Regions from separate parts of the Micromonospora hortensis genome, predicted to be linked through region 2. Evidence: riboswitches for the same ligand, from Rfam matches in the RefSeq annotation. Region 2 holds a riboswitch; each other region holds the start of a gene.
What was found. A riboswitch is a leader RNA that binds a small molecule or an ion and turns the genes downstream of it on or off. The one in region 2 is predicted to bind cyclic di-AMP.
Positions count from the first base shown of each region.

Region 1 (5,483 bases), on a different contig from region 2:
AGGTGGCGGCGGTGAAGGGCTCGCTGCGGATGCGCCGGGTGTTGGAGCGGGCGGCCCGCGACGCGGTGCCGGGCGGCCCGGGTGAGCTGCGGCTGCTCTACCGCGGCACGCTGCTGCGGTTGGACCGGGCCGCGCTGGACCGAATCCGGGATCGCGCGCTGCAACGCGGCGCACGACGCAACGAGGTGCGCCGGGCCGGTTTCGACGGGGTGTTCGCCGCGCTCTGGGCGCAGGCCCGTGAGCTGAGCAGCGGTCGGCTGCCGGAGCAACCGGCCTTCGAGGCGGAGATCGCCGAACGGTCGGAGTTCCGGGAGTTCCTCAAGGCGTGGTGGCCTCGGCTGCACCCCCGGCACGTGCTCGGCTGGCTGGCGCAGCCGGACCGGCTGCGCCGGTACGCCGGGGGGATCCTCTCCTCGGCGGAGATCCGGCTGCTCAACGCCGCGTACCGGAACCTGGACTCGGCCGGGCTGACCATCGCCGACGTGGCGCTGCTTGACGAGTTGGACGCGTTGCTCGGTAAGCCCGCGCAGCCGGCCCGCGCGCGACGCGATCCGTTCCAGCTCGCCGGCGGCGTCCGTGAGCTGAGCACGCTCGGCGAACGGCAGCGGGCCGCCCGCGCGGCGGCCCGGGAACGCCCGGAGGACTACCGGGAGTACGCGCACGTGGTGGTGGACGAGGCGCAGGACGTCTCGCCGATGCAGTGGCGGATGATCGGTCGACGCGGCCGACTGGCCTCCTGGACCGTGGTGGGCGACCCCGCGCAGACCGCGTGGACCGGCGATCCGGAGGAGCTGGACCGGGCCCGCGACCAGGCGCTGGGCCGGCGCAAGCGACACGACTTCACGCTCACCACCAACTACCGCAACTCGGCGGAGATCTTCGCGGTGGCGGCGGCGGAGATCCGTCGGCTCTACCCGGACCTGCCGCTGCCGACCGCCGTCCGCTCCACCGGGGTCGAGCCGGTGGAGCTGGTGGTGCCCGCGACGGGGTTGGAGACCGCGACGGTGGAGGCCGCCGCCGGCCTGCTGGCCGAGGTGGAGGGCACGGTCGGGGTGATCACGCCGGTCCCCCGCCGGGACGAGGTCGCCGGGTGGCTGGGCGCGCTCGGCGCGCCGAGGTTGCAGGTGGTGACCAGCCTGGAGGCCAAGGGCATGGAGTACGACGGGGTGGTGCTGGTCGCCCCGAGCGAGATCCGGGCAGATCCGGGTGCCGGGGTGCGCACCCTGTACGTGGCGCTTTCCCGGGCCACCCAGCGTCTCACCACCATCGACCCGACCGGCTGACGTGTGCGGAGCGCCACCAGCGGACGGCGCTGCCCGTACACTTGCACACATAGCGATGTGAGCATACATTTGACCGGGTCCCGACCAGCGGCGGAAGGTGGTTCTCGTGGGCGCAGGTCATGACCACCACCATGGGTCCGTCGCCAATGCCGCACACCAGCACCGAGGTCGACTCTGGGCGGCGTTCGGGTTGCTCGCCACCCTGATGGTGGTCGAGGCGGTGGCCGCCCTGCACACCGGCTCGCTCGCCCTGCTCTCCGACGCCGGGCACATGTTCACCGACGTGCTCGGCATCGGGATGGCGCTCGCCGCCATCACGGCGACCCGGCGGGCGACCGGCGACCCGCAGCGCACCTTCGGGCTCTACCGGCTCGAGGTGCTCGCCGCGCTGGCCAACGCCGTCCTACTCTCCGGCGTCGCGATCTACGTGGTGATCGAGGCGATCCGCCGTTTCGGCGACCCGCACCAGGTCATCGCCGGCCCGATGCTCGCGGTGGCCGTGCTCGGCCTACTCGCGAACATCGCCGCCTTCGCGCTGCTGCGCGCCGGGGCCCGCGAGAGCATCAACCTCCAGGGCGCCTACCTGGAGGTGCTCGGTGACCTGCTCGGCTCGCTCGGCGTCATCGGCGCGGCGCTGCTCATCACCGTCACCGACTGGTGGTGGGCCGACCCCCTGGTCGCGGTCGCCATCGGCGTTTTCATCCTGCCGCGCACCTGGCGGCTGGCCCGCGCCGCCATCCGCATCCTGGTGCAGGCCGCCCCGGAGCACCTCCAGGTGACCGCCGTGCACGACCGGCTCGCCGCCGTTCCCGGTGTCGTCGAGGTGCACGACCTGCACGTCTGGACGCTCACCTCGGGCATGGAGGTGGCCTCCGCCCACCTGACCATGGCACCCGGCGCGGAGGTCGGCGCGGTGCTCACCGCGGCGCGTACGGCCCTGCACGACGACTTCCGCATCGAGCACGCGACGTTGCAGATTGAGCCCGGCGCCGCTTCTGGAGCCTGTGGCTCCATCGAATGGTGACGGATCCGTAATTTTCCGTGGTGACGCACGCACCGTCCGTCACATCGGCTGCAGCGGCCCCACCCGCACCGGTAGGCTCGGTCCCGGCCTCCACCAGGCGGCGCCCTCCCGGCGCCGGTGGCGGTCGCCGCCTAATCGCCCAACTGGGCGAACCGGGGAACCATGTTCCTGGGGTGTATCCGCGTCAGCGGTAGGGATCTTCCGTCCCGAACCCGTCAGCTAACCCGGTCGGCGGCTGACGGAAGGACATGCGCAGTGGCACCAGCACGACCACCCGCCGCCCGACTGGCGGCCCTGATCGTCGCGATGTTCGCCCTCGGCGTCGCGCTTCCGGCCGGCACCGCCTCGGCCGCTCCCCCGACCGGCCTGCGGGCCGCCGCACCCGACTCCGACGAGGAGGGCGGCACCCCGGCGTTGCGGGCCCAACTCGAGGCGGCCAGCAAGGGCTACCTGGACGCGAAGCGCGCCCTGGACACCTCGGTGCAACGGCAGAAGCAACTCGCCACCCAGCTGACGACCATCGAGGGTGAGATCGACCAGCGCAACGGCAAGGTCGGCGAGATCGCCGAGGTGGCGTACCGCACCGGCCGGCTCGGTGCGATGTCGGCGCTGCTCAACAGCAACACTCCGGAAGGCTTCATGGACCGGGCGGCCGCGCTGGACGCGGTGGCGGCCAACGAGGACCGGGTGCTGCGCGACCTGCTGGACAGCAAGGACAAGGCCAACCGCACCCGGGTCGCCCTGGACGGCGAGATCAACGAACAACGCAAGCAGGTCGCGGTGATGGCCAAGCGCAAGGAGCAGGCCGAACGGGCCCTGACAGTGGCCACCACACCCAAACCGCAGACCACCGCCGACGGCGGCTCCAACCGGGGCACCTCCAGCGCCAACGCGAAGGCCGCACCGCGCAACTCCGACGGCTCCTGGCCCTCCGAGTCGTGCAGCGTCAACGACCCCACGCCGGCCAACGGCTGCATCACCCCGCGCACCCTGCACGCGCTCAACCAGGCCAAGGCCGCCGGATTCACCCGCTACGTCTCGTGCCACCGCCCCAGCGGCTCCGGCGAACACCCGAAGGGCCGGGCCTGCGACTTCGCGGCGCAGAAGGGCGGCTTCGGCGGGAACGCCACCGGCGGCGACAAGACGTACGGCAACAACCTGGCGGCGTACTTCATCCGCAACGCCGACCGGCTCGCCGTGCTCTACGTGATCTGGTACAGGCAGATCTGGCTGCCCAGCAGCGGGTGGAAGTCGTACAGCGGGGCGCAGGGCACCCCGTCGACCGACCACACCAACCACGTACACCTGTCGGTCTACTGACCCACGCGTCGTGATGCCTGTGAGTCGTTCGGTGGCTCACAGGCATCACGTGTGTCCGGGGCGGGGCTACGTCGCCGGGCGTACCCGTGATGTCGTCGATCGTCGGACGACCCGGCAGCGGTCGGCGGGAAGCATCGCGGTATGCCTCGGATCCGACCCACCACCCGCAAGGCGCTGCTCACCCTGCATCTCGTCACCTCGCTCGGCTGGCTCGGCGCCGACCTGGTGCTGCTCACCCTCGGCATCGCCGTCCAGCGGGGCGCCGACCCGGCTGTGGTCTATCCGGTCACGGCCCTGGTCGGCACTGTGCTGTTCGCGCCGCTGAGCGTCCTGGTCTGGCTGATCGGGGTCGCCAGCTCGCTGCTCACCCCGTGGGGCCTGCTGCGCCACCGCTGGGTGCTGGTCAAGCTCGTGCTCACCACGGTGATGGTCGGGCTGGTGCTGTTCCTGCTCACCCCGAACCTGCGCCACGCCGGAGCGGTCGGCGCCGCCCTGCCCGCCCGGGATCGCGCCGACCTGGTCATCGCGCCGGCGGTGTCGACCAGCCTGATGATCATCGCGACGGTGCTGTCCACCTACAAGCCCTGGGGCCGGCGTCCCGCCACCCGACCCGCCCGCACGAGCCGTGATCGCGCTACAACCACGATCTAGACGCCACCCCCGCTGAGCACGTCGCACCAAGCGCAAGCGACCTGCCCTGCTCCGCGATCTTGCACTTACTGTCCCGACATATGGGGCATTACGCCGACATAGACAACCGAAACTGCAAGATCGACGCGGCGGGGCGGCGGGCGGGGCGACGCGGCGCGGGTCAGGTCGGGTTTGGCGGGGTGCCGGTGCGGTCGAGGGCCGCGCCCAGCCGGGTGGCTAGGGCTAGGTGAGCGGCCTGGGCCTGGCGGAACGCGTAGCGGAACAGCGGCGTCGGCGCGGTCAGGGTGATCTCCACGTCGATGCGGACCAGGCCGTCCGGCTCGGCGCGTAGCCGGGTGTGGTTGCGCACTGTGGTGGCCGGCCACTGGCGGGCCACCATGACGATCTCGTCGGCCTCGCTGATCAGCACGTCCGCGTGGTAGGTGGTCCGGAAGCGCAGCGGACCGGCCGCCAACCGGTCGTTGATCGTGTAGCTGGCCTGGGCGCCAGGCCGGGGCGGCACCCGGCGGACCCGGACGATCAGCGGGTGCAGCTCGCCCTGCCGGGTCAGGTCGCTGAGCAACGCTGCCGCCTCGGCGGGTGAGCACCGGGCCTGGACGGTGTAGCTGAAGGTATCGCTGCTGCGCACACCGTCTCCCGCCGTCGTTTGTCGCTCGATCGTCCCGTACCGATGTCTGGCTGGCAACGCCCCCGGGCCCTCGGCGCCGCGCCGGACCCGGCCGATGCGACGACCTGCCACCACCTGCGCCATTAAGGTCGGTTAGTGCGAAATCTTCCCGAAGATGCCGGAGGGCGGCCAGCATGAACGGCGACGACCGATGAGTGGGCACGTGATGGTCTTCGCGCCCACTCCACAGCTGACGGTGACCGTGGACCAGCCCAACGACCACCCCGAGCTGCACCTGCACCCTGGCGGGCAGGGCGTCTGGCAGGCCCGGATGGTGATCTCCCTCGGAGTCGACGTGGTGCTCTGCGCCGCCCTCGGCGGTGAGATCGGCCAGGTGCTGGAGCCACTGCTGGTCAGTGAGGGCGTGGACCTCAAGGTGGTGGTCCGTGACTCGGGCAGCGGCGGGTACGTGCACGATCGCCGCGACGGCTCCCGGCAGGAGATCGCCGACGTGCCCGGGCAGCCGTTGAGCCGGCACGAGATCGACGAGCTGTACAACCTCGCCCTCGGCGAGGGCCTGCAGGCCTCGGTGAGCATC
Region 1 is NZ_JAKKFE010000054.1:30,410-35,892, reverse strand. It holds gene NIE111_RS27530 (HelD family protein) at 1-1,283, shown strand, start outside; gene NIE111_RS27525 (cation diffusion facilitator family transporter) at 1,390-2,307, shown strand; cyclic di-AMP (ydaO/yuaA leader) riboswitch at 2,426-2,557, shown strand; gene NIE111_RS27520 (coiled-coil domain-containing protein) at 2,563-3,627, shown strand; gene NIE111_RS27515 (hypothetical protein) at 3,769-4,278, shown strand; gene NIE111_RS27510 (SRPBCC family protein) at 4,439-4,906, opposite strand; gene NIE111_RS27505 (1-phosphofructokinase family hexose kinase) at 5,097-5,483, shown strand, end outside.
Region 1: another riboswitch for cyclic di-AMP. It lies ahead of NIE111_RS27520 (coiled-coil domain-containing protein); the one in region 2 lies ahead of NIE111_RS22620 (C39 family peptidase).

Region 2 (5,483 bases):
CTGGGGCTGGTGCTGCTGGTGGGGCCGCTGCGCACCGCCGGCGGTCTGGAGATCAGAACTGCCAATCTGCCGGTACGCGCCTGGACGCCGCTGATCGCCGACCAACTCGGCACGGCCCTGCTCGGGCTGCTCGCCGCCCTGGCGCTCGCCGCCACGCTCGCCCTCCCGGCCGGTGTGGCGCTGGCCGCCAGCCTGCTGGTCGGCGCGGGCGCCGGTGCGGTCGCGCTGGACCTGGCCCGGCGACGGTTCCGGCCGCGCGCCGGTGGCGGGTCGGTGGCCGCAGCGCTGCGCCGGCACCAGCCGGAGTTCCTGCTCTACTTCTCCGCGCCTCCGGGCTCGGAATACCAGGTCACCATGTGGCTGCCGTACCTGCAACGGATCGGCCGGCCGTTCCTGGTCGTGCTGCGTGAGCCGGAGTTCCTGGCCCCGATCGCGGCGGCCACCGACGCGCCGGTGGTCTACTGCCCCACCCTGGGGGCGATGGACGAGGCGTTGGTGCCGAGCCTGCGGGCGGCGTTCTACGTCAACCACGGTGCGAAGAACAGCCACTGCGTCCGCTTCACCCAGCTCACCCACATCCAGCTGCACCACGGCGACAGCGACAAGGCGCCGAGCGCCAACCCGGTGTCGGGGATCTTCGACCGGATCTTCGTGGCCGGGCAGGCGGCGATCGACAGGTACGCCCGCGCCGGAGTGCAGATCCCGACTGACAAGTTCGTGGTGGTGGGTCGCCCGCAGGTCGAGTCGATCGAGGTACGCCCAGAACCCGCACGAGGGTTGGCGCACCCGACGGTGCTCTACACGCCGACCTGGACCGGGCACCACGCCGACGCCGACTACTGCTCGCTGCCGGTGGCCGAAAGCCTGCTGCGCCGACTGTTGGAGCGCGGCGCGACGGTGATCCTGCGAGCCCACCCGTACACCACGCAGAACCCGGCATCGGCCCGCCAACTGGGCCGCCTGACCGAACTGCTCGTCGCCGACCGGGCCCGCACCGGCCGCCAGCACGTGGTCGGCGCGGCGGCTCGGGAGCTGAATCTGACCGAGTGCGTCAACTCCGCCGACGCGCTGGTCTCCGACGTGTCCGGCGTGATCTCGGACTTCCTCTACTCCGGAAAGCCGTACGCGGTCACCGACATGGGCGACGAGGGCGACCGGTTCGTGGAGCGGTTCCCGCTGGCCGGGTCGGGTTACGTGCTGCGTCGGGACATGTCCAACGTGGACGAGGTGCTGACCGCCCTGCTGGACACCGATCCGCTGGCCGAGGCTCGCTGGGCCACCCGCCGCCGCTACCTGGGTGACTTCCCGGCCGAGGCGTACGCCGAGGCGTTCCTGACCGCCGCCCGCCGGGAGCTGACACCGGCTCAGACACTGGCCGCGTCCACACCGGCGTAACCGAATCAGCGGTACGGGTCGAGCAGCGCCAGCACCGCCGCCGGGTCCTCCACGTGCGCGTTGTGCCCGAGGCCCGGAAGCGTTTCCACCGGTACGCCGTACTCCTTGAGCTGTTCGTCGGTGACCATCGGGTCGTTCTCCCCGCGCGCCAGCACCACCGGCACGTCGGTCGCCGCCAGGAGCGCGGCCAGGTCGGGCTCGCCGACGGCGAAGGCGGCCGGGTCCATGGCGAGGCGCCACCGGCCGTCGACCTGGCGCAGCCCGGCGTCCACCACCGGATCGTCCGGCGGGACCAGGCCGGCCAGCCCGGAGACCCGCAGGTAGCGGCGCGCCGCCTCGGTGCGGCTGGCGAACCAGCTCACCGGTCGGGCGGCGACCTCGGCGGCGCGGGCCAGCTCAGCGGGTGACCAGAGTGCCTTGATGCCCAGCCCGACCACCGCGTCCACCGGCGTTCCGGCGTCGCGGGCGGCAAGCACCAGGCCGACCACCCCGCCCAGCGAGTGCCCGAGCACTACCAGCCGGTCATCGGGGGCGAGGGCCTGCGCGATCTGCTGAGCGAAGCCCGGGAAGGAGTACGACGGCAGCGGCGACGCCCAGCCGTGGCCGGCGAGGTCCGGTGCCAGCCACCGACCGGGCCAGTGCTGCTCAAGGTACGGGGCCCAGGGCAACCACACGTCCCCGGTCGCTCCCATGCCGTGCAGCAGCAGCAGGACCGGCCTGCGGCCGACGTGACCACCCGTTTTCTCCACCACGGCCGCAGTCTCCCACGGTTCACTGTCGGGTACGAGAGCCGTCGACGCCGGACCGCGCGCACAAACGCCGCGGGCGCCGGCCCCTTGTGGAGGACGGCGCCCGCGGCGGTCAGCGTGCCCGGGTCAGGCGGAGTAGCCCCGGCTGGTGATCCAGTTGGCCAGGTCGATCGTGGTGATCCAGTACGACGGGTCGGCCGGGTTCGCCGAGTCGGCGATCCGAACGGTGCGGCCGTTGTCCTTGTAGCCCACGACGGCGATGTAGTGCCCGCCGCCGTAGGAGTGCCAGCCGCCGTCGGTGTCGGTGGCGTCCCCGACGACGTTCGCCACCACGCCCCGACCGTCGGTGATGGCCTTCACCACGTCGGCCTGGAGCCGGTCCATCTGGGCCGGGCTGGGCGCTCCGGGGAACATCCGGGTCCGGTACGGGGAGCCCTTCACCTCGGCGTTGAGCACCCGGGTGGTGTCCTCGGCCGAGTTGGTGCCCATCTCGGTGGTGCCCAGCTCGGCGCCGAGGTCCTCCTGGGTGCGGTCGATGCCGGCGGCGCTGAGCGCGTTCCGGGTGGCAGCCGGGCCGCAGTTGTAGTAGGTGTTCTGCGCCTCGTAGTCGTAGTCGAGCACCTTGGTCGCGGGCGGCTTCGGCCGCTCCGGCTTCCGGGTGAGGTCCGGGTTGCTGCTGGCCTTGGCTGCGGGCGACGCGGCGCTGGTGGCCGGCGCGGCAGTGGTCGGCGCGGCGCTGGCCGAGGGGGACGCGTCCCGAGCCTCGCCGCGGGAGGCGGTGAGGTCGCTGCGCATCTCGGCGACAGTGGTCGCGGTGCGCTGGCCGGCCGGGGCTTCGTCGGCAGTGGTGAGCAGGGCGCCGGTGGTGGTGGCGATCGCGAGGGCAGCGGCGGAGGCGGCGACGATCTGGTACGGGCGCTCGGTGGCGAGGCGGCGGAGCTGACGCTGCAGGGTGTGCTTCACGGGGTCCTCCACGGATCGGGGGGAGAGCGGCACACCGGGGCCGGACCGGTATCCGGGCAGGCGCCAGCGCGCGGACCGTGGTCCGCGGATGGTGAACCGCTCAGGGGAACGCCCGGCGCGGCCGGGCGGGGAAGGCGATGACCCGGGGGTCAGCTCACCGTCACGGGACGAATGAGCGGGTGCACCGCCGCGCCGTGGAGGCGAGGGAACAGCCGAGGGGTGGAAAGGTGCTGCACGAGGATGGGACTCCTTCCGACACCGCCTACCGGGTTAGCTGACGGATTCGGGCGGGAAGACGCCCTACCGCGGGCCGTGGCTCGCGGATTCACCCCGGACTTACTGGTGGGTCCCCGGTTCGTTGATCACGATTAAGCGGGTCGATGCGGCGTCGCGTCTTGCGATCGGTTACCGCACCGGACGGGACGACACTACTGGCGTCTCAACGCCCTGCCAAGCAAGGTTCACCTGCGTAAACCCCAATTGGCGCGACAATTTCTGCGCGTATTGCCGCTGATGTGACTCGATGGGACAACCGGTTACGGTGACGCCTACGGGCGACAACCGGACAGGCCGTAAAGAACGCGGCCACAATCGCGGGAACAATCCCACCGAACGCGCCGGACGTCGGATTTCCCGATTGGGTGACCGGCCTCACATCACGGATTGGGCTCAACCCACCCGGGCCGGGCGCCACAGTGCCACGACGGCGGGACGCAACGCCCCGGCCACGGTGCGGCGCGCGGGGACCAGGATCGGGCGGAGCCGGGCCGCCGCCGCGTACGCCTCCTCGGCGAGGGCACGGGCCGAGGAGGCGGCCAACTCCGCGTCGCGCCAGGCGACCCGCTCACTGTCGGCGGCCACCTGGTAGTCGGCCAGCCGCGCATCGCGGACCACCCGGCTGATCAGCACCTCCTGCTCGACCGGGTGTCGCCGGGGATCCCAGCCGCGCCGGTGCCCGAACACGTCGCCCAGCTGCGCCATGGTCAGGTCGCCCCGCCAGTACGCCGCCATCGCCGCCCGGTGCAGATAGCGTTCCCGGGCGGCGTACTCGGCGGGGGTGTGCGAGGTCTGCGGGGTGGGCAGCGCCCCGGCGTCGGCGAAGCGACGCGCGGCGGTGTCCGCCTCGTCGTACCCGGTCCAGGCCTGCTCCATCTGCTCCTGAGCGGTCAGCCAGGCGGCGCGCCGCCGCTTGGCGGTGATGGCCGCACGGGCCGCGGCGACGGCCACCTCCTCGGCGTAGCGGCGCAGGTCGACGGCCTCGGCGGCGGCCAGCTCCCGACGAGTGGGCCCGGCCGGGAGCGGGTCGTCAGTGGGGAGGTCCCGTTCGGGGCGGGCGGCCAGCACGGTGAGCAGGCCCAGGGTCAGCAGGAACAGCGTCGACCAGATGGCGGCGGCCCGCGGCATCTCGGTCACGAACTGGTAGAAGACGACGGTCTCCATGGTCGGCACCTCGGGGAGAGAGCAGTGCGATGGGGAGCCGCGCCGATCAGCGGGCCACTGTGGGCCACGGGTCGGCGGGTCAGGGAGCGGGTGTGTCGACAGGGCGCTGTGGCGGGACGGTCGTCCCGGTGGCTCAGCGCGCGGGTGGGGCCCGCGAAGCCCGACCGCCCGTACCGTCGACGAGGGGCAGCCGGTCAGATTCGGCCGCGCCGACCGGCAGCACGACGGCCGCCATGGTGCCCTGATCACCGAAGAGCGCCACCGGCGTGTGGACCGACCAGGTCGGGGCCGACTCCTCTGCGGCTTCCGGCGGTGTCGCCGCGGCCGGGCGGGCCGCGCTGGATGCCCAGGAGTGCCGGGAGGAAGCCGCCAGCGACCCGGCGGCGGCCGAGGCCGGCACGGCGCTCGACGTCGGCACCGGGCCGGGTGTTGGCGTGACGGCCGTGGCCGGGCCTGCGCCGAGCGCCAGGGCCGCGACGACGGCGAGGCTGGTCAGCACCCGAGTCGCCCAGCGCGCCACCCACCACAGCGGACAGGTGAACGCGACCGGAAGCACGCCCCAACGCTACCGTCGCGCCGACCCGGGCGCACCGACCACGGGCGTGTCGGATCACGCCGCGCCGACCCCGTTGACCAGGGTGGACGTTGTCAGCGCAGGTCGACGTACGGTGATCGACCGTCAGCCTGACCGACCTCGTCGGCAGGTCCGTCGACAGTGCCGTTGGCGCTGCTTCCGGGATCCCGAGCGTCGCCGTCGCCGGCCTGGCTGGCCCCGTCGGCCCCGTCGCGGGCGCTGCTTCCGGGATCCCGAGCGTCGTCGCCGCCGGCCGCCCGTTGTCGGGGGACGGGCGCCGGACGGGCCGCACGGCGCGGCGCGAGCCGGCGCATCATCGGGGTTTCGACGAAGCGGTGCAGCAGCCCGGCGAGGATCAGGTT
Region 2 is NZ_JAKKFE010000033.1:85,503-90,985, forward strand. It holds gene NIE111_RS22610 (CDP-glycerol glycerophosphotransferase family protein) at 1-1,395, shown strand, start outside; gene NIE111_RS22615 (alpha/beta fold hydrolase) at 1,401-2,147, opposite strand; gene NIE111_RS22620 (C39 family peptidase) at 2,271-3,119, opposite strand; cyclic di-AMP (ydaO/yuaA leader) riboswitch at 3,352-3,492, opposite strand; gene NIE111_RS22625 (hypothetical protein) at 3,777-4,547, opposite strand; gene NIE111_RS22630 (hypothetical protein) at 4,681-5,103, opposite strand; gene NIE111_RS22635 (acyltransferase family protein) at 5,196-5,483, opposite strand, start outside.

Region 3 (5,483 bases), on a different contig from region 2:
TCCGCCGGCAGCACCTCGGCGAAGACCTCGTCGACGCCAGCTCGGAAGCCCAGGTCGGCGGCGACCGCCTCGGCCACCGGCCGGGCGTCACCAGTGATCATGGCGATGGTGCGGACACCCTCGGCACGCAGCTCGTCGACGGCGCGCCGGGCCTCCGGACGCACCTCGTCGGTCAACGCGAACGCACCGAGCACGGCGTCCGGCAGCCGCACCAGGTGCAACACCGCGGCACCCCGCGCCGACCACCGCCCGGTCGCGGCCTCCAGCTCCGCCGGGAGCCGAAGGCCCAGCTCGCGCAGCAGCGCCGGCCCGCCCACCGCGTACTCCGTACCGTCGATTGTCGCCTGCACACCGCGGCCCGGCAGCGACCGGAACCCGGCCGCCCGGGTCGGCCCGGCGCTCCCGGCGGCCGCCACTATCGCCCTAGCCAACGGGTGTTCGCTCTCCGACTCGACACCGGCCGCGATCCGCAGCACCTCGTCCCGCTCGACGCCGGACGCCGCCACCAGGTCGGTCACCCCGTGCTCGCCCCGGGTCAGCGTGCCGGTCTTGTCGAAGAGCACCGCGCCGACGGTCCGTATCCGTTCCAGGGCCAACCGGTCCTTGACCAGGATCCCGGACCGCGCGGCGAGCGCTGTGGAGAGCGCGACGACCAGCGGGATGGCGAGACCCAGCGCATGCGGGCAGGCGATCACCAGGACGGTGACCGCACGGACCACCGCCTCGTCCGGCTGACCGAGCGCGGTCCAGACCAGCACGGTCAGCACGGCGGTGCCGGTGGCCAGGTAGAACAGCGCGGCGGCGAACCGGTCGGCCAACAGTTGGGCCCGTCCACCGGAAGCCTGGGCCTGCGCGACCATCCGCTGGATGCCGGCGAGGGCGGTCTGCTCACCCAACGCCTCGACGCGCACCCGGATCGCCGAGTCGGTGGCGACGGTGCCGGCCACCACCCGGTCGCCCGTCGACCGGGCGACCGGCCGCGACTCCCCGGTGATCATCGACTCGTCCAGCTCGGCGCCGCCCTCGACGACCCGGCCGTCCGCCGGCACCCGACCCCCCGGCCGGACCAGCACCACGTCGCCGATCCGCAGACCGGTCACCGGCACCGCCTCGACCCGCCCGTCCGCCGCCACCCGTTCGGCCTCGTCCGGCAACAGCGCGGCGAGCGCCGCGAGCGCTCCCCGAGCCTGCCCGATGGCCTTCATCTCCTGCCAGTGCCCGAGCAGCATGATGGTGACGAGCGCGGCCAACTCCCACCAGAAGTCCAGGTCGAAGGCGCCGACGCTGGTCGCCAGGGACGCGGCGTACGCGACGGTGATCGCCATCGCGACCAACAGCATCATCCCGGGCGCCCGGTCCCGCACCTCCCTGACCGCACCGACCAGGAACGGCCAACCGCCCCACCAGAACACCACCGAGCCGAGCACCGGCCCCACCCAGGCCTGGCCGGGGAGGCCGTCGTCCCCGGTCAGGCCCAGCCGATCCGACACGAGACGACTCGTCAACACCACCGGGACGGTCAACACCAGGCAGACCCAGAACCGGCGGCGGAACAACGCCGGATCGTGCCCGGCGTGTTTGTCGTGCCCGGCGGGCTTGTCGCGCCCGGCGTGTTTGTCGTGCCCGGCGGGCTTGTCGCGCCCGGCGTGTTTGTCGTGCCCGGCGGGCTTGTCGCGCCCGGCGTGTTTGTCGTGCCCGGCGAGCTTGTCGCGCCCGGCGCGCCCGGGGTGCTTGTCGTGCGGCATGGGCTCGGCGCGTCGCTGGCGATCCGGGTCGGGCGGTGACGGAGCGGGCATGGCTCCAACATGCCGCCCCGGAGGCCGCCGCGCGAGCGGTTCGGCCGCCCGACACTCCGCCACGACCTGCAACCCCCGGGAGGGCTGGCTAGCATCTCCCACGATGGCCCTCCGAATGCCGCTGCACAGTCGGGCACCGGCGCCGCCCCGTCGTGGCGTCGTCCCCGGCCGACCGGGCCGAGCACTGACCGTCCGTGATCAAGCGGTCGTCAGGCAGCGATCCGCCCCGCCGTCCGCCGCGTTTCCACCGCAACGGTGAACCGCCCGGCCCGCTGACCCGTATCCCGCACCGGATCGTTGGGAGTCTCACCTTGGCCGCCGACCACACTCACCCCGCTCCGTCCGCCCCGCCACGGGTGCGACGGATCCTCATCGTGACTGTGGTACCCCTCTTCGTCGCCACCGTGCTGGCCGCGTTACTGCTCTGGCCCCGCGGCGGGTCACCGCAGACCGATGGTGGCGCGGACGTGCCGCGCCACCCCGGCACCGTCACCCGGGTGGTGAGCGAGCCGTGCCCGCCGGCACCGTCGGTTCCGGAGGGCACACCGAGGGTCGGCGACGGGCGGTGCGGCACTGTCGACGTCCGGGTGGACGACGGGCCGACCGCCGGCCAGCAGGTACGGACACCGGTGCCCGACGGGCCCGGCGCACCCCGGGTCGAGGTCGGCGACGAGGTCGTCCTGGTCGAACTGGCCGATCCGATCGATCCCACGGTCAGCAACTGGAACATCGCCGAGCACCAACGCGGCACCCCGATGGTGTGGCTGGCGGTGGTCTTCGCGGCCGCGATCGTCGCGTTCGGGCGGTGGCGAGGTCTGGCAGCGCTCGCCGGGCTGGCCGCCAGCTTCGCCATCCTGCTCACCTTCGTGCTGCCGGGCATCAGCGCCGGCAGGTCACCGCTGCTGGTGGCGGTGGTCGGCGCGGCCCTGATCATGTTCGTGGTGCTCTATCTGACCCACGGGGTCACCGCACAGACCTCGGTCGCGGTACTCGGCACCCTGGGCAGCCTGGTGCTGACCGGCGTGCTCGCCACCATCGCCACCGCCGCGACCCACCTCACCGGCTTCGGCAGCGAAGACGCCACCACCCTGTCGATGTTCCAGGGCGACGTGGACCTGCACGGTCTGCTACTCGCCGGCATCATCATCGGATCGCTCGGGGTGCTCGACGACGTGACGGTCACCCAGGCGGCCACCGTCACCGAACTGGCGAACGCGAACCCCGGGCTGACCCGGTTGCAGCTGTACCGTGCGGCCACCCGGGTCGGCCGCGCGCACATCGCCTCCACCGTCAACACCATCGTGCTGGCGTACGCGGGCGCGTCACTGCCCCTGCTGCTCCTGCTCACCGCCGACTCGCGGCCGATCGGGCAGATCCTCACCAGCGAGTTCCTCGCGCAGGAGATCGTCCGCAGCGCGGTCGCCACCCTCGGCCTGATCGCCGCCGTGCCGCTGACCACCGGCCTGGCAGCGGTGGTGACCGCCGCCGGGCGCGGCGATGCCACGCCGTCCAGCGGCGCTCCCGCGCCCCGGCCCCAGCCGGACCGCAGCGAGGCACTGGCCGCACTCAGCTCACCGCGTACGGCCGGCTCCGACGAGCCGGACCGGACGCGGACCGCACCCCCATCCGAGGCCACCGACCGGTGGCCGGAGTCGAACAGGAGCACGGATACGGCATGGTGACACTCCTCAGCGTGACCAGATCGGGCATCCACCCTGAGAACCGCGTCACTGGTCACTCAACGCTATGGCGAAATGACGCTTTTGGTCGGCATCCAGGCATAGCTCAGCCGGTCGGCTCTCGGGTAACCTCGCTGCCGGTTACCGATGAAGGCGCGAAGCGGCGCCTGCGGTGCCACCGCCCAATCGCCAACCGGCGAGCCGGGGACCCAGGTGCCTGGGGTGAATCCGCGTCAGCGGTAGGGGCCACTTCCGCCCCGAACCCGTCAGCTAACCCGGTCGGCGGTCGACGGAAGGGAACATTGTGACGGCACCCCTACGCCGCTGGTTGACACCCGTGGTGGCCGTGATCGCCGCACTGACCGTGCTCGCCGGGCCGCTCCCGGCGCACGCCGCCCCGACGAACCCCACACCGTCCGGGCACGAGGAGGACGGCGAGCCCAAGCTGCTCAACGACGTCATCGAGCAGGCCAACCGCGACTACTCCGCCGCGAAGTCCAAGCTGGACAAATCCAAGAAGCGGCAGGGCGAGTTGGCGGCGGAGGTCAACCGCGCCAAGGCCGACCTGGACGCGCTGGCGCCGCAGGTCGGGCAGATCGCCGCCCAGGCGTACCGGACCGGCCGGATCGGCGCGGTCGCGATGCTGCTGGAGAGCGACGCTCCCGACTCGTTCGTCCAGCGCGCCGGGCTGCTCGACGAGATGAACATGGTCAACGAGAAGAAGCTCTCCGAGGTCAACGAGGTGAAGGCCCGCGCCGAGCAGGCCAAGCTGGCCCTCGACACGGAGGTCCGCGAGCAGCAGAAGCAGACCGCCCTGATGGCGAAGCGCAAGAGCGAGGCCGACAAGGCGCTCTCCCTCGTCGGCGGCAAGGGTTTCACCGGCGGCCTGGTGGATGCCACCTCCAAGGTCGCGAAGATCGGCCCGGGTCGCACTGCCGACGGTGACTGGAAGCCCCAGTCGTGCAGCGAGAACGACCCCACCACGTCCGGCTGCGTCACGCCGCGCACGCTGCACGCGTACAAGGAGGTCAAGGCGGCCGGCTTCAACCGGTTCGTCGGCTGCTACCGCCCCGGCGGGCCGTGGGAGCACCCGAAGGGCCGCGCCTGCGACTGGTCGCTGCAGAAGAGCGGGTTCTCCCCATGGCACAACAACGACACCCGGACGTACGGCAACAACGTCGCCGCGTTCCTCATCCGTAACGCCGACCGGCTCGGCATCTACTACGTGATCTGGAACCGGCAGATCTGGTTCCCGGCCACCGGCTGGAGTTCGTACAGCGGGCCGTCGAACCACACCGACCACGTCCACATGTCGCTGCTCTGACCCGCACGATCCCCGTCGAGGGCCGTTCCGCGTGACGCGGAGCGGCCCTCGTCGCGTCAGACGGTGGCAGGCGCGGCCGGGTCGGTCGACTCGGTCGAGGCCGGGGTCTCCACCGTCGCGAAGCCGGCCGGCACCGCGGCCACCGGGCGCACGGCTCCGGCGGCGAGCCGGTAGGACACCCCCACCACCGCACAGCGTCCCAGCGCCACCTCGTCGGCCAGCACGGGCGACTGCCCGAGCAACGTCTCGACGGTCTGGGCGATGTGGATGTCCACGATGCCGTCGATGTCGTCAACGCCCTCGGACGCGGCGCGGCGCAGGCTGGGCAGCACGGCGTCGACCACCGCGCGCAGATGCCCACTCGGTGCGGTACCGGTCGCGGCGGACTCCCGGGCGGCCTGCACCGCACCACACGAGTCGTGGCCGAGCACCACCACCAGCGGGGTGCCGAGCACTGTCACCGCGTACTCGACGCTGCCGAGCACCTCGGGGCCGGCGGTGTGCCCGGCGGTGCGAACCACGAACAGGTCGCCCAGACCCCGGTCGAAGATGATCTCGGCAGCCAGCCGCGAGTCGGAGCAGCCGACGATCACCGCGAACGGGTGTTGCCCGTCGGCCACGGCGGCCCGGTGCCCGGCATCCTGGTTGGGGTGGCGTGGGGCGCCATCGACGAAGCGCCGGTTG
Region 3 is NZ_JAKKFE010000011.1:252,214-257,696, forward strand. It holds gene NIE111_RS08090 (heavy metal translocating P-type ATPase) at 1-1,796, opposite strand, end outside; gene NIE111_RS08095 (YibE/F family protein) at 2,108-3,478, shown strand; cyclic di-AMP (ydaO/yuaA leader) riboswitch at 3,645-3,775, shown strand; gene NIE111_RS08100 (coiled-coil domain-containing protein) at 3,780-4,799, shown strand; gene NIE111_RS08105 (carbonic anhydrase) at 4,856-5,483, opposite strand, start outside.
Region 3: another riboswitch for cyclic di-AMP. It lies ahead of NIE111_RS08100 (coiled-coil domain-containing protein); the one in region 2 lies ahead of NIE111_RS22620 (C39 family peptidase).